2 regions of the Terribacillus sp. JSM ZJ617 genome follow, and region 1 is predicted to be linked to the other one. Evidence: riboswitches for the same ligand, from Rfam matches in the RefSeq annotation. Region 1 holds a riboswitch; the other holds the start of a gene.
What was found. Region 1 has a riboswitch for S-adenosylmethionine ahead of ssuE (NADPH-dependent FMN reductase). Riboswitches for the same ligand answer to the same signal wherever they lie in the genome.

Region 1 (7,762 bases):
GTCGCCTCTTTATGGGATAGATCATTGCCGATACCGGAAGCTGCTTCTAGTATTGTGCTGTTCTTGGTTGATGATACGCTGGAAGCATTGCAAAGACTAGCTAAAGCACATCGCGAAGCAATTGATCCGATTGTTGTCGGCATCACCGGTTCTAACGGTAAAACGACTACAAAAGATTTAGTTACCAGCGTGTTAAAAGAGAAATATGAAGTGCTGGCGACCAAAGGGAACCTGAATAATCATATCGGGTTGCCGCTCACTGTTTTATCTATGCAGCCTTCCTGTGAAGTGCTTGTTTTAGAAATGGGTATGAGTAACTTCGGTGAAATCGAGCTGTTGTCGCATATCGCACAGCCGGATTATGCAATTATCACAAATATCGGGGAGTCGCATATCGAATTCCTTGGATCAAGGGAAGGCATTGCCAAGGCAAAGAGTGAGATTACAGCCGGTTTAGCTGAAGATGGCGTGTTGATCATTGATGGAGATGAGCCTCTGCTTGCATTCCATCATGATAAGAAAACAACAATCACGTGCGGCTTTGAAGATCATAATAAGCAGCAGCTCAAGATTGAGAAGACACTTGATGCAGCCACTGCTTTTTCGGTGAACGGTGAAAATTACACATTTTCTTTGCTTGGCGCGCATAATGTACGGAATGCAGGCTATGCGATCGTACTAGGAAAAGAGCTGGGTGTCAGTCAGCAGCTTATACAGCAAGCATTGCATACTCCATCAATGACAGGAATGCGGATGGAGCAGCTTGCCGGGAAGAATGGAAGTAAAATCATCAACGATGCATATAACGCTTCTCCGACATCGATGAAAGCAGCAATTCAGACAGTACAGAGTCTGCCTTTTGCCAGACGTATTCTCGTGCTAGGCGATATCTATGAAATAGGGGATGAATCCAAAAGCTATCATCGGCAGATTGCAGAAGCTATCACCTCTGATACTACGCACGTATTTACGGTCGGTGAGGATTCGGATGAAATTACTGATGCATTAAAAGGTACATCGATTACAGCTGTTCACTTCACAGACAAGGATTCTTTGGCTGAAACAGTTCTGCAATTGCTGCAGCCTGATACAATCGTCCTGCTGAAAGCATCACGCGGTATGAAACTGGAATCCATACTTGACACAATCGCTGTTATGGAAGAAAATTAATAGCTGGTAATCAGAAACATGGCGTCACTGGCGCCAGGTAATACACTGGACGGGTGCTTTTTTAAAGGAGGAAAACATCAATGAACGTGGCACTATTACTTGTGACAATTGCAGTAGCATTCATCGTCACCGTCCTTATTTCTCCAATAATCATACCATTTCTGCGCAGGTTGAAATTTGGTCAGAGTATTCGTGAGGAAGGACCAAAATCCCATATGAAAAAGTCGGGTACACCGACAATGGGCGGCGTGATGATCATGATCAGCATTGTCGTATCTACATGGATCATGCATGCAATAGGCAATATCCATATTAGCCTGGAAACGTGGCTGCTATTATTCGTATTGATCGGATACGGCTTGCTCGGATTCCTTGATGACTACATCAAAGTAGCAATGAAACGAAACCTTGGATTAACATCCAAGCAGAAAATGATTGGTCAGATCATTATCGCTATCGTTTTTTACGCACTGCTTCGATTCAATGATTTCGGTACGTACATACAGATTCCGGGAACATCGATTCAGTGGGACCTCGGATGGGGTTATTTCTTCTTGATTCTTGTTATGCTTGTCGGTGCATCCAATGCCGTCAATTTGACAGACGGACTGGACGGTCTCCTGGCAGGTACTGCTGCGATTGCGTTCGGAGCATTCGCTGTGGTGGCATACTATGACGTCCAGCAAACACAAATTACTGTATTCTCTTTGGCAGTGGTCGGGGCTTTGCTAGGATTCCTTGTATTCAACGCGCATCCTGCGAAGGTATTTATGGGAGACACCGGATCACTGGGACTTGGCGGCGCAATTGCAGCTGTTGCCATACTTACTAAAATGGAGATTCTGCTGATTGTCATCGGCGGTGTCTTCGTTATCGAGACACTTTCCGTAATGATCCAGGTCATTTCCTTCAAGACGACCGGAAAACGGGTATTCAAGATGAGCCCGCTTCACCATCACTATGAACTGTCCGGTTGGTCGGAATGGCGTGTCGTAACGACATTTTGGGCTGTAGGACTATTATTCGCTGTCATCGGTGTCTACATGAAGGTGGGATTATGATGAGTGATTTTGAAACCAAATTCCCATATCAAAACGTGCTTGTACTGGGCCTGGCAAAGAGTGGATTTGCTGCTGCCAGCACATTGCTTGCCCACGGACGCAACGTTCGGGTAAGTGATCTGAATACAACCAATCAAGAAGAACTTGTCCAAATCCTCGAGCAAAAAGGTGCACAAGTGAGGCTTGGTGTGCAAGAAGTAGAACTTTTGGAAGATATTGATGTTTTGATTAAGAATCCAGGAATTCGTTATGAGAATGTGATTGTACAAACAGCAATGGAAAGAAATATTCCAGTGCTGACGGAAGTCGAACTTGCTGGTTTGCTTCACAAGGGTACCCTGATTGGTATTACCGGATCAAATGGTAAGACTACAACGACAACACTTACTTATGAGATGCTCAAAGAGAGCCAGGTAAGTACGTTTGTTGCTGGTAATATCGGTACAGCCGCGTCCGAAGTTGCCGACAGGACGACAGAAGATGACCGGCTTGTTTTGGAGCTTTCATCTTTCCAGCTTCAAGGTATCGATCAGTTCCGACCGAACATAAGTGTTATGCTCAACATTTTTGAAGCACATTTGGATTATCACCATTCTCTTGAAAATTATGAACAAGCGAAAGCTAATATCTTCCGTAATCAAGATGCAACTGACTATCTTGTTTATAATGCGGAGGATGAGCGGCTTCGTGATATCGTCAAAAATGCGAAAGCAACCCTTGTTCCTTTTTCAGGTTCCAGAAAGCTGGAAGATGGTGCATGGTATGATGATACACATGTGTATTTCAAGGACGAACCGATAGCGGCATTAAAAGATATCCTGCTTGTCGGTGGCCATCAGCTGGAGAATATACTCGCTGCTTTAGCAGCTGCTAAGCTAGCCGGAGCGACTAACGAAGGTATTCAGCAAGTATTGAAGACTTTCTCAGGTGTTGAGCATCGGCTGCAGTATATAAAGCACATTAATGGCCGTGCATTTTATAACGACTCAAAAGCTACCAATATTTTGGCAACCTCAAAAGCATTGTCATCATTCGATCAGCCGACAATCCTGCTTGCAGGAGGCTTGGATCGCGGTAACACGTTTGAGACACTTGTCCCATTCATGGAACATGTAAAAGCATTGATCGTGTTCGGTGAAACAGCTGAAAAATTGCGAGAGACTGCCTATATGGCTGGGATTGAACTAATTGAACATGCGAAGGATGTCAAAGAGGCAGCTGAAATTGCTTATCGCATCTCTGAGAGCGGCGATGTGATCCTTCTGTCTCCAGCATGTGCAAGCTGGGATCAGTACCGGACATTTGAAGAAAGAGGAGACATGTTTGTTGAAGCGGTGCATACATTAGAGTAGGGGCTTGTCCTGCTCAGCCGCTTCGCTGCATGCGGACCCCCAATTCCAATCCAAGGAAATGGGGTTTTTCTTTGCGTAAATCTAATCTCCCGAAGACGGACTGGCTATTGCTCTTCTCTATCGGAGGCCTGCTGACAATCGGTATCATCATGGTGTATAGTGCTTCTGCTGTATGGGCGGAATATAAATTTGACGATAGCTTCTTTTTTGCCAAGCGGCAGCTATTGTTCGCCGGTGTTGGTTTAGGGGCTATGCTGGTCATTTCCAGGTTGCATTATGAGATTTGGCGGAAATATGCGAAGGTTTTACTGTTGATTTGCTTTATTTTACTTATTGCCGTCTTGATTCCCGGAGTCGGATTGGTCCGTGGTGGTGCAAGAAGCTGGATCGGGGTAGGGGCCTTCAGTATCCAGCCTTCTGAATTCACAAAGCTGGGCTTGATCATCTATTTAGCTGTTTATCTTTCGGCCAAGCAGAAATATATAACTTCCTTGAAGCAAGGATTTCTGCCTTCGCTCTTGCTCGTTTTTACAGCTTTCGGAATGATAATGCTCCAGCCGGATCTAGGAACAGGTGTTGTTCTAGTACTTACTTGTATGGTGATGATTTTAGTTAGCGGAGCCAGAATCTCCCACTTCGTCGGTCTCGGTATTTTAGGACTAGGTGCTTTCGCAGCGCTCATTTTGTCTGCGCCATATCGTATACAGCGCATTACTGCTTTCCTTGATCCTTGGGAGGATCCATTAGGGGAAGGATTCCAGATCATCCAATCTCTATATGCGATCGGTCCAGGTGGATTGATGGGACTCGGCTTAGGCAACAGTCTGCAAAAATTCTTCTATCTTCCGGAGCCGCAGACAGATTTCATTTTTGCCATTCTGGCAGAAGAGCTTGGCTTCATCGGAGGTGCTGGCGTTATGCTTCTCTTCCTGCTGTTTCTGTGGCGAGGCATTCAAGTAGCTCTTCGCGCGCCTGATGGCTTTAGCAGTCTGCTGGCATTAGGCATCACTGGTATGATAGCTATCCAATGTATGATTAACATCAGTGTTGTAATAGGTTTGATTCCCGTTACTGGTATCACACTGCCGTTTTTAAGCTACGGAGGATCATCGCTTACACTTACGCTGAGCTCAGTTGGTATCCTTTTGAATGTCAGTAGGTATAGCAAACTCTGAAGAATTCGACGATCACTAGACTAACGAATAAGTTAGCTTCGATATGCACCGATAAAAAGATAATTTGAAAAAGTAATATATTAAAAATTTTTAGATAATTCCTATTGACTTTTTTTAGCAACGCCCGTATCATTATAAACAATTTCATACAGTTCTTATCAAGAGAAGCCGAGGGACTGGCCCGATGAAGCTTCAGCAACCTCTGACTAAGTCAGAAAGGTGCTAAATCCAGCAAGATTAATTTCTTGGAAGATAAGAGTGCGGGCGATTATATCAAGCTCTCTTTTCTTCGGAAAAGAGAGCTTTTTTTCGTTTAGTCACTCTACTACAGAAAAAGGAGAAATGAAAATTGACTGACATTATTATTTTATCAGGAAGCCCGTCTAAACATTCCAGGTCTCAGCTGGCTGCTAATTATGCAGGCAAACTGGCTGAAGAGCAAGGTTTCACCGTCAAGGAAATCAGCGTTACCGATTTTGCGCCGGAGGATTTGATTTATGCAAGATTCGACAGCCCTGCAATTGTGCAAGCGGGTCATGCTGTCAGCGGCGCGAAAGGGTTAATCATTGCGTCGCCTGTATATAAAGCAGCATATACAGGCGTGTTGAAAGCATTGCTTGATTTATTGCCTCAAGATGCATTTAAGCACAAGCCCGTACTTCCGATCATGACAGGAGGCAGCCCGGCTCATTTGTTAGCGATTGATTATGCGCTAAAGCCCTTGATTGCGAATCTTAAGGGAGAGCCTTTACAGGGAGTATATTTGTGTGATCACCATATCAACAAGGAGAATCCTGATCAACCAGTGGCAGATGCAGAAACAGGTATAAGGATTAACACGCAAGCTAATCAGCTTGTTGAGACGATTCGCCGAAATCACTCTATCAGTATCGCAAAGTAAAGGAGGGAAGTAATGAAAGCAACGAAAACATTGTTCGGTATACCAGTTCAAGTCATTGGCGGGTTGCTTGCGATTTTGTTATTCATGACTGGGGATGGCATCGAACAGGCATTCCTGTCCAAGTATGTTGTCGACATTGGCTTCACTACCAATCAGTCAGCTATTATGTTCAGTGCTTATGGGATTGTGCTTACACTGGCTTCCTGGCTGGCTGGTGTTCTAGGAGAAGTCATCGGACCTCGGAAAACGATGCTGATTGGGCTTGTGACGTGGGTTGTTTTTGAAATAGGCTTTCTGTATCTGGGGCTTTACATGGAAAGCTTTTCAATGATGGTGCTTATGTACGGATTGCGCGGTTTTGGCTACCCTCTGTTTGCTTTCGCTTTTATTGTCTGGATTGCCTACCGTACGGAAAAGCAAAAGCTTGCAACAGCAATGGGATGGTTCTTCTTTATGTTTGCTGGGGGAATTGGTTTTCTTGGCTCCTATTATCCGAGTATTTTACTGCCATACATCGGTGAAATGGCCACATTGTGGAGCTCGCTTATTTGGATCATCCTTGGTGGAATTTTAGGTGTCGCATTAGTCGATGACAAAGATCGGCAGGGGGTCAGGATTCAGGATCAAAGCCGGGGAAATAAATGGGCAGAAGCACTTAAAGGAATCACGATTCTTTGGGAGAGCCCTCGCGTTGCTGCTGGAGGTCTGCTTCGGACAATCAATACAGCAGGATGGTATGGTTTCGTAGTTGTGATGCCAGGATTCTTCACAAGTTTCCTGGATATTTCGACGAGTCAGTGGCTCCAGCTTTGGGCAATTCAGTCCATCAGCAATATGGCGGCAGGGGTGTTGTTTGGAATGATAGGTGACCGAATCGGCTGGGTCAAGGTAGTCCGTTGGTTTGGCTGTGTGGGAGCAGCTATTTGTTCTTTGCTTTACTACTATATCCCGGCAGCATTCGGAGCAAATATCCCTCTTCTTATGCTGAACGCTATTCTTTTCGGTGCTGCAATAGCAGCTTTTGTTCCGCTGTCTGCTATATTGCCGACGCTTGCTCCAGCTAATCGCGGTGCAGCGATCTCGGTACTTAATTTAGGTGCTGGAGCCAGTCAGTTTCTGGGACCGGTGCTTGTCGGAGTACTGAATAATTACTTAGGAATCATCGGTGTGGTATGGGGATTTGCCATTTTATATGCACTTAGTTTTCTGTTAACACCATTTCTAACCCCTGCTTCGAAAGCACAAATACATGCCTCAGAAGAGCTTGCTGTCAGATAACTAAAGGAGGATTTCAAATGACAAACAAACGGATCTTTTTGAACGCTTTTGATATGAATTGCGTTGGACATCAATCACCTGGGTTATGGACACATCCTGATGATCAGGCACATCGTTACAAGGACTTGGAGTATTGGACAGAGCTTGCGCAGCTATTGGAGCGCGGGCGGTTTGATGCCTTGTTTTTAGCAGATGTACTCGGAACGTATGATGTGTATCAAAACTCCCGGGATGGAGCAGTCCGTCAAGCAGCACAAGTGCCGGTGAATGATCCTCTGCTTGTCGTGCCGGCGATGGCCCAAGTCACAAAGCATCTGGGTTTTGGTGTCACGGCATCCGTTACGTATGAGCACCCATACAGCTTTGCGCGTCGTGTATCTACTCTGGATCATTTGACGAAAGGCCGTGTCGGCTGGAATATTGTTACCTCCTATTTAGAAAGTGCAGCAAGAAACCTTGGGTTGGATACGCAAGTCAAACATGACGAGCGTTATAACATTGCAGAGGAATACGTAGAAGTCTGCTATAAGCTTTGGGAGGGCAGTTGGGAAGACGATGCTGTTGTTCGTGATACAGAGAGAAAAGTGTACACTGACCCAGAAAAGGTGCATGATATTCACCACAATGGTACCTATTATACTGTGCCGGGAGCACATCTGTCCGAACCTTCTCCACAGCGGACGCCAGTGCTTTTCCAGGCGGGATCATCGTCTAAGGGCCGATCATTTGCTGCTAAGCATGCCGAATGTGTCTTTATAAGCACCCCCACAGTTACTGTGACAAAAAGCTATGTAGACAAGCTGCGAGAAGAAGCGAAGCGCCAAG
Region 2 (7,762 bases), 770 kb from region 1:
ATTGATTTACAGGCAAACCCAAGACATTTACCTGCAATTATTAAGCTGCTAGAAAAGCTGCCTCATATACACTGTGTCATAGACCATATAGCAAAACCTCCTATCGATAGCGGACAAATGGAGCCGTGGGCCAGTCATATGCGGAAAATTGCGGAATACCCTAATATCATGTGTAAGGTGTCTGGTCTTGTTCCAGAAAAAGTCGGTGCCAGCTGGACAACTGAAAGTATTTCTCCTTATGCGAAGCTCGTTTTAGATGCCTTCGGACTAAATCGGATTTTGTTCGGCAGCGATTGGCCGGTATGTTTGAAGTCTGCTTCATACTCAGAGGTTGTCCAGCTGTTTGAGGATACAGTGACAAGTCAATTATCAGCTGGCGATAAGGAAAATGTATATTTCCATAATGCAAAACGGTTTTATAAATTAGAAGATATGATGTGAAGTTACTCGAAAATATAGAGGATATCATTTCAAGTGTAGAGAAATTACATTGTTAATAGTGAATTCTTAGCTTGGATGTATGAGAGGGAGTGGCAGCATGAAAAAACTCAAAAGCTTATTTTCCAATCTGAAGATGAAATATAAACTAGTTTGCTTACTCTCTCTCATTCTTATTTCTTTTAGTATAGGTGGATTGGTCCTCCTGCAATATGCCCTTGTTACATACAACGATGAGATCCATCGTCAGTCTGCGCAGTCATTGAAGGTATCGTCTGCTTTGATCGAAAACGAGATCGAAAAAATGAAAGGGTTTTCATACAGATTATCTACTGATCCTTACCTGCAGTCTTATCTCTACAACCTAAAAGAAACGGACGATGATTATGAGGCATATCTAATCGGAGTCACGATTAAAAAGAGGCTCGTTGACTTAGGTGCCTTCGAAGACTCGATAGATTCGATTCAGCTGTACGATACGACGGATCGAGGCTATAGTGCAGGAAACCGTGTCATTACAATCGGGAATGAACGGCTGCTTCAATATAAACAAGGGACGAATCAAAAGGATGGAGGGGCTGAATGGTTTGCGCCTGATAGACACGACAAATCGTTTGTCGTGGCACGGGAAGTAAATGCTTATCCAGATCTTTCGTTCGAGAGACTGGGCATGATCGTTGTGCGATTTGATATGCAGGATATTGTCTCTTCTTTTGAGAGAAGTCTGGATGACAAAGAGATGAAGCTGCTGATCTCCGATTCAGATGGAAAAATTATCTTCCCGCAGGAAACGACGAAGAAGGATACTTTTTTAATGGCCAGTGTGCAAGGCAGCGATGGATATCAGGTAGTGAATTATGATGCTGATAGATATTTTGTGACGTATTCTTCAGCTGCTTATACAAACTGGACGTATATGATAGCCTCTCCCTACAATCAATTATTCCATGCAGTAACGTTAGTGAAAAGTACAGTATTAACGATCTATCTCCTGTTATTTGTGATGCTGCTGTTCCTTGGCATTCGCTTCATTAAAGGAATTATCAATCCGATCGAGGCATTGAATAGAAAGATGAAAAGAGTGCAAAAAGGGGAGGTCGAGGACTTTAAGGTGGAGAGTCACGTCAGGTTCTCAAAGGATGAAGCAGGTCAGATGCATGAAAACTTCAATAAAATGATGAACCAGATCCATTCATTGATTGAAGAAAATTATAAGAAGCAGCTCGTGATCAAAGATGCGGAATTCAAAACACTCCAGGCACAAATTAATCCTCACTTTTTATATAACACATTGGAATCGATCAATTGGTCGGCAAGACTAGGTAAACATCAGGAGACGTCACGTATGGCAACGTCACTTGGCTTTATTTTACGCTCGTCATTGGAAACGAAAGAAGCTCTCATTCCGCTTGCTGATGAACTGGAGATTGTGAATCACTATATCACGATTCAATCGTATCGTTTCCAGGAACGTCTGCGTTTTCACACCGATATTCCTGACTATCTTCTCTCTTGCAAGGTACCTAAATTCAGTCTTCAGCCTTTGGTTGAAAATGCAATAAGATATGGCTTGCAGGAGGTTATTGGTGTTTGTACGATAACAATTGAAGCAATGCAGGAAGGGGAAAATACGTTTATTTCCGTAACAGATGACGGACCTGGAATGGAAAAGGAACTCATTAATAAACTAGTAAGCGGGCATTACCGGCCAAAAGGTACTGGCTTGGGCATCAGAAATATAGATAATCGACTAAAGATCTTGTTTGGTCCGCTATACGGAATTCAAGTGCTGAGTGAACCAGACGCGGGAACGAAAATCTTGCTGAAGATCCCTTATGAAGGAGGAAGTGATAGTGTTCAAAGTTCTGCTGGTAGATGATGAGCCGATGCTTCTGGAAGGAATATCTTCTATTGTAGAATGGGAACAGCAGGGAACTGTCTTACATGGTACCGCCAGAAATGGATTGGAAGCGTTGGACTTTATTAAAGAAAAGACTCCAGACATCGTGATTACCGATATCACCATGCCTGGTCTGGATGGAATGGGACTGATCGAACAAGGGAGAATAATCTCTCCTTTGATCAAATGGATACTGCTTTCCGGTTATAACGAATTTGAATATGCTCAAAAAGCGATGCGATTTGGTGTGAAACATTACCTGCTGAAGCCATCTAGCGAAGAAGATATCCATGAAGCTTTAGAAGAAGTCGTCCAAGAACTGGCGGAAGAGAATAAGGAAAAAATGACTGGCAGCCACGCAGAAAAATCTACCAGCTATTCTGCCGTCGTAAATAAAATAATTGCCAGCATAAGAGAGAATATTGAAAACCCTGATCTATCTTTACAATGGATAGCCAATGAAGTCTTATATATGAACACAGATTACCTGGGGAAATTATTCAAGAAAGAAGTAGGAGAGAAATTTTCTGCTTATGTAATGAAAAGCAAAATTGATAAAGCAGTAGAAATTATGGGTAGTCAGAAGGATATCAAAGTTTTCGAACTTGCAGAGCAATTAGGATATGGAAATAATCCGCAATATTTCAGTCAAATTTTTAAGAAAAGTAAAGGATGCAGCCCGACTGACTGGATAAAAAACAGGTAAGCAGGCTGGTAATTAAAAAGGAGGTTTCTAGATGAGTCAAAAATGGGTTTTTATCGGAGACAGTATAACCGAATGCGGAAGGTTCGAGGATCCTCAAGACATTGGCGATGGTTATGTAAAAATGATTCAGGATGAACTGAAGCAGAAAAAAGAGGTTGAAATCGCCAATAGAGGAGTAGGAGGCAACCGAGTTACCGATTTGGCGGCAAGATGGGAGGAAGATGTGCTCTCATTAAAGCCTGACTTAATTTCTGTTTCAATTGGAATCAATGACGTATGGAGACAGCTGGATCAGCCTCAAATGGAGCAGGTTTATCCGGATGAATTCAGAGAAGTCTTCGATAAGATCCTGGCTGAAACAAAACATACTGGTGCGGAGCTCTACCTTATGGAGCCGACCATTATCGAGGAAAATAATGAATCAAAAGGAAATCAAATGTTGATTCCTTATGTAGAAATTGTAAGGGAATTGGCTGCAAAGTATGGCGCGAGACTCGTCCCGACTCATACCGCCTTTTTGCAAACGGCGCAAACGGATTTGACAACAGACGGTGTGCATATGACGGACGCCGGTAATAGACTGATGGCTGATACGTGGCTGGAAGCCTATTTTGCAGCAGAACATAATTGATTTTATCTGGTCCTATAGAAAACACTGGTGTGGAATGGGAGAAAAAATGAATTTTCCACACATATGACTAAGCCCTCCTCTAATACAATGACATGAAAGCGGGTCTTTTTCATACGCTGTATGTGGGGTGATAACATGGCGAGAGTACAATACAATAGTTCGGACATTGATTTGATGGCTAGAATGATGCGTGCAGAAGCCGAAGGGGAAGGGCAGCTGGGAATGCTGTTTGTAGGGAATGTCATTGTAAATCGTGCTGTAGCTGATTGTTTGGATTTTGCAGATGTAAGATCGATTAACGATGTTATTTTCCAAATACAAGGCGGGAATTACTCATTTGAGGCTGTTCAGAAAGGAAATGTGTTTTACCAGCGAGCACGTGAGCAGGAAAGAAGATTGGCAGAAAGGAATCTGAAATCCTGGAGACAACAGCCTGCTGCGTACGCGCTTTGGTATTTTAACCCGTATGCACCATGCCCTCCGACATGGTACGGTCAGCCTTTTGCGGGTCAATTTAAAGACCATTGTTTTTATGAGCCGCAGGCTGGGACGTGTGACAGTGTTTATATGGGTTAACATGAATTGTGAAAAAGGGAATAACCTTATTATAAGGTGTTCCTTTTTTATTTATCTAATTTAATACATATTATTACATTTAAACTATGGTAAGGTTATCCTATTATATTATATTTTTTACAACTGCAGATTTGAATGTGGTAATTGAAAAGAGGCTGATTAAACTGTTTCAAAAGTTGTTTGGTAAAAAATCTAAGTCACAGAAATCAAATGTAAAATCGGAAAAACCTAAAACAGAATCAAAAGCAAAGAAACCTAAAATAAATTCAACCAGAATTGGCGAACTTGGAGAGTACAAAATCAATATACAGCTTGATCAGCTTCCTAAGGACAGCCGTTATTTAAGTGACGTATTAATCCTTAATTCTCGTGCTAAATCAGGATATTCACAAATTGATCACTTCATTTTTACCTCTAGGGCGATATTTGTAGTTGAAACAAAAAATTACGCCGGAACAATATATGGTGATCGAAATAGAGAAAAGTGGAGTGTGAATGGAAAGTTTCCGATGATGAATCCTTTTCATCAAAATTATGGACATGTCCAAGCACTAAAATCGATTCTATCACTAGAAGAGGACACGAATATTGTTTCCATTGTCTCATTTACTAGAAGATGTACGTTTAAAGTGAATGAAGAACTGAGAAAAGTTCAATCGAATGATCTCATCGTTTATGATACGGAATTATCGGAGTACATAAACAGAAAAATGAATGTTTTAAGAGTACAGAGCAATTCTCCTATATTCTCTGATGAAGATATTTCACGTATGCACAGTATATTAAGTGAAAAGAACATAAAGGATCCTAATATTAGAAAAGAGCATATTGAAGCGTTGAAACAGAAGAAACATAAAGAGACATCTGCTGTACAGTCTACCAATGCCAAATGTTACATCTGTAATGTCGCAGTCTCTAAAAAGGTAGAGTCCTTCTGTAAGGCTAATCACAATCGATTTAGCGGGAATGTCTATTGTTATGAACATCAAAGAGGATAGTGGGCTCGAGCAATGATAGCAGTCGCCAAATATATAACTAGCTATAGTTAATTTTCTTGAACTGTTAAGCGGTTTTACTATATAGTATTAGTTAACAGAATATTCTCTTATCAAGAGAGGCGGAGGGACTGGCCCAATGAAGCTTCAGCAACAGACTATATGTACTGTGCTAATTCCAGACTAGATAAGAATCGGACTACATAATGTAGCAAACCTCTTCTTATTTAGGAGAGGTTTTTTGTGTTCTCTTAAACTAATTATATGAGGTGAGAGTTTATGTCAAACGAATTGAGTAAAGCGTTGGAAGTATTAAGAGAAAAGAAGTGGGTGGATCTGACGCATACATTTGGTCCTGAGTCTCCGCATTTCTCGGCATTCAATTCTGCAATGTTCGAAACACTATTCTCCCATGAAGATGGCTTCTTCGCCCAGAGCTTTACTTTTCCGGGACAATACGGTACGCATCTGGATGCACCGATCCACTTTGTGCGGGATACACGATATTTAGAAGAACTCGATCTGAAAGAATTGGTATTACCGCTTGTTGTAATTGATAAATCCAAAGAAGCTGCTGCAAATCATGACTATTCACTGTCTGTGGATGATATTCTGACGTTTGAATCAGAATATGGCAAGATTGAGCCTGGCACGTTTGTTGCTTTACGCACGGACTGGAGCAAGCGCTGGCCAAATCAGCAACAGATGGATAATAAAGATGAACAGGGAAACAGTCATTCCCCTGGCTGGTCACTGGATAGTCTGAAATTCCTGTATGAAGAACGTAATATCAAAGCGGTAGGACATGAGACATTTGATACGGATGCAGCAGTCGATTTTCAGAAAAACGGTGCGTTGCTTGGTGAATATTATGTGCTGGAACAGGATTCCTATCAAGTGGAGCTGCTGACGAACTTGGATCAGCTGCCAGAAAAAGGTGCGTTCATCTTTAATATCGTTCCGAAAGCAGGAAAAGCGTCAGGATTTCCTGTTCGTTCATTTGCGGTCTTGCCATAAAGTTGCTCTCCATATGATTAAGCCGTTTCCAATTCGGTTAATGGATAAAATACTCACGAAATGGAGGCGGCAGGATGGATAAGGAACAAAAGTTACCAGCTGTTTTCAGTCAACTGGCAGAAAAGCTTCGAGACATAAGCCGAACAAGCAATCATTTAGATGAATTGTTAAAGTCAGCTTATACAGTAGTAGCAACCGATCACCCGCTGGTCAGAGCGGATGGAAGACATGATGATGCAAAAGGTATTCAGCAGCTGTTGAACTTGGCTGATCGAAAGAAGGGCATACATATTGTCTTTCCGCCAGGACTTTACACACTGCGACGTCCTTTACGTCTCAAGCCAAACACGTTCTTTGAGGCGGATGATAATTCTATATTCCGAAAAAAGCATCATGGACCGATGCTGCTAAATTTACGCAGGCGGAATCGAATGCGTTCTTATAGCGGCAATGGCAATCTGATCATTCGAGGCGGAACGTGGGATGCAAACTACCCAGCCTACCGTGGAGGCACTAGCTTTGTGCTGGCGCATGCGGAGAATGTGATTATCGAACAGCTGCGGCTGGTGGAACATGGCGGAGGGCATGCAATCGAATTGAATGCTGTACGTAATATCGAAGTGCGCCATTGTCAGTTCCTCGGCTATGATGACCGTGGGGGAAAGCGCACATACAGTGAAGCAATTCAGCTTGATTTAGCTAAAGCACGCAGGGTTTTCCCGTGGGGAGGATCTGTGTTCGACCACACAACATGTCAGGATATTTGGGTTCATCACAATAGTTTTGGGCCGTCTGAGACAAAAGGAAGCTGGGGAAGGGCTATTGGATCACACTCTGCAACAGCAGACAGATGGCATGAACGTATTTTCGTGACAGACAATGTAATGAAGGAAACGCTCCAATGGGCTGTCCGTGCTTATTCATGGCGGAATGTTGTTCTTTACAATAATCGAATAGAATCATGTGGTGGTGGGATTGCTATTCATCCAAATCATGTAGACGGCAGAAATGACACGGACAGCAAGAACCGTCCTACTGGGCGCAGCAACCCTATCAAGAATTTCCTGGTCATACAGAACACCATCTGCGGCGGCGGAAATTATGCCTCAGCGATAAGGCTGAAAGGTGATGAGCAGTCACCTATAACTGGTGCATACCTGCGTGGTAATCATGTGGAATCTTATCCCGGAAGAGGGGTTCTTGTTACAGGTACAGCGGACGAACAGAGCCGCTCCTTCTAGGCAGTCACCTCGATTATAATAGTTAATTAAATGTAAGTTTTCTGTATATTATGGAGAAAATATGCATATGGGAGTCGATACATGCTACACTTTTGTTGGAGGTGGCCTATGTATTTAGATGAGACGAAACGTTATCGGTTTATTGGATCCGTTCCTTTCGGGAAATACTTCATGGTCCGCATCTATGACCTGGAACTGCAGCAGGAATATACATTATCTGATCGGCTTCTGAGTCAATATACAGATAAGCCCTTGAAG

Region 2: another riboswitch for S-adenosylmethionine. It lies ahead of ACH6C1_RS10585 (cyclase family protein); the one in region 1 lies ahead of ssuE (NADPH-dependent FMN reductase).

What each region holds. Positions count from the first base shown of each region.
Region 1 covers NZ_JBISEQ010000002.1:79,693-87,454, forward strand. Annotated here, with positions in the region: gene ACH6C1_RS06650 (UDP-N-acetylmuramoyl-tripeptide--D-alanyl-D-alanine ligase) at 1-1,170, shown strand, start outside; gene mraY (phospho-N-acetylmuramoyl-pentapeptide-transferase) at 1,251-2,231, shown strand; gene murD (UDP-N-acetylmuramoyl-L-alanine--D-glutamate ligase) at 2,231-3,583, shown strand; gene spoVE (stage V sporulation protein E) at 3,655-4,758, shown strand; SAM riboswitch class I at 4,911-5,017, shown strand; gene ssuE (NADPH-dependent FMN reductase) at 5,108-5,659, shown strand; gene ACH6C1_RS06675 (MFS transporter) at 5,672-6,937, shown strand; gene ACH6C1_RS06680 (LLM class flavin-dependent oxidoreductase) at 6,955-7,762, shown strand, end outside.
Region 2 covers NZ_JBISEQ010000002.1:845,555-853,316, reverse strand. Annotated here, with positions in the region: gene ACH6C1_RS10615 (amidohydrolase family protein) at 1-441, shown strand, start outside; gene ACH6C1_RS10610 (cache domain-containing sensor histidine kinase) at 539-2,317, shown strand; gene ACH6C1_RS10605 (response regulator transcription factor) at 2,292-3,044, shown strand; gene ACH6C1_RS10600 (SGNH/GDSL hydrolase family protein) at 3,076-3,675, shown strand; gene ACH6C1_RS10595 (cell wall hydrolase) at 3,811-4,251, shown strand; gene ACH6C1_RS10590 (nuclease-related domain-containing protein) at 4,389-5,249, shown strand; SAM riboswitch class I at 5,354-5,440, shown strand; gene ACH6C1_RS10585 (cyclase family protein) at 5,526-6,263, shown strand; gene ACH6C1_RS10580 (glycosyl hydrolase family 28-related protein) at 6,338-7,504, shown strand; gene ACH6C1_RS10575 (hypothetical protein) at 7,613-7,762, shown strand, end outside.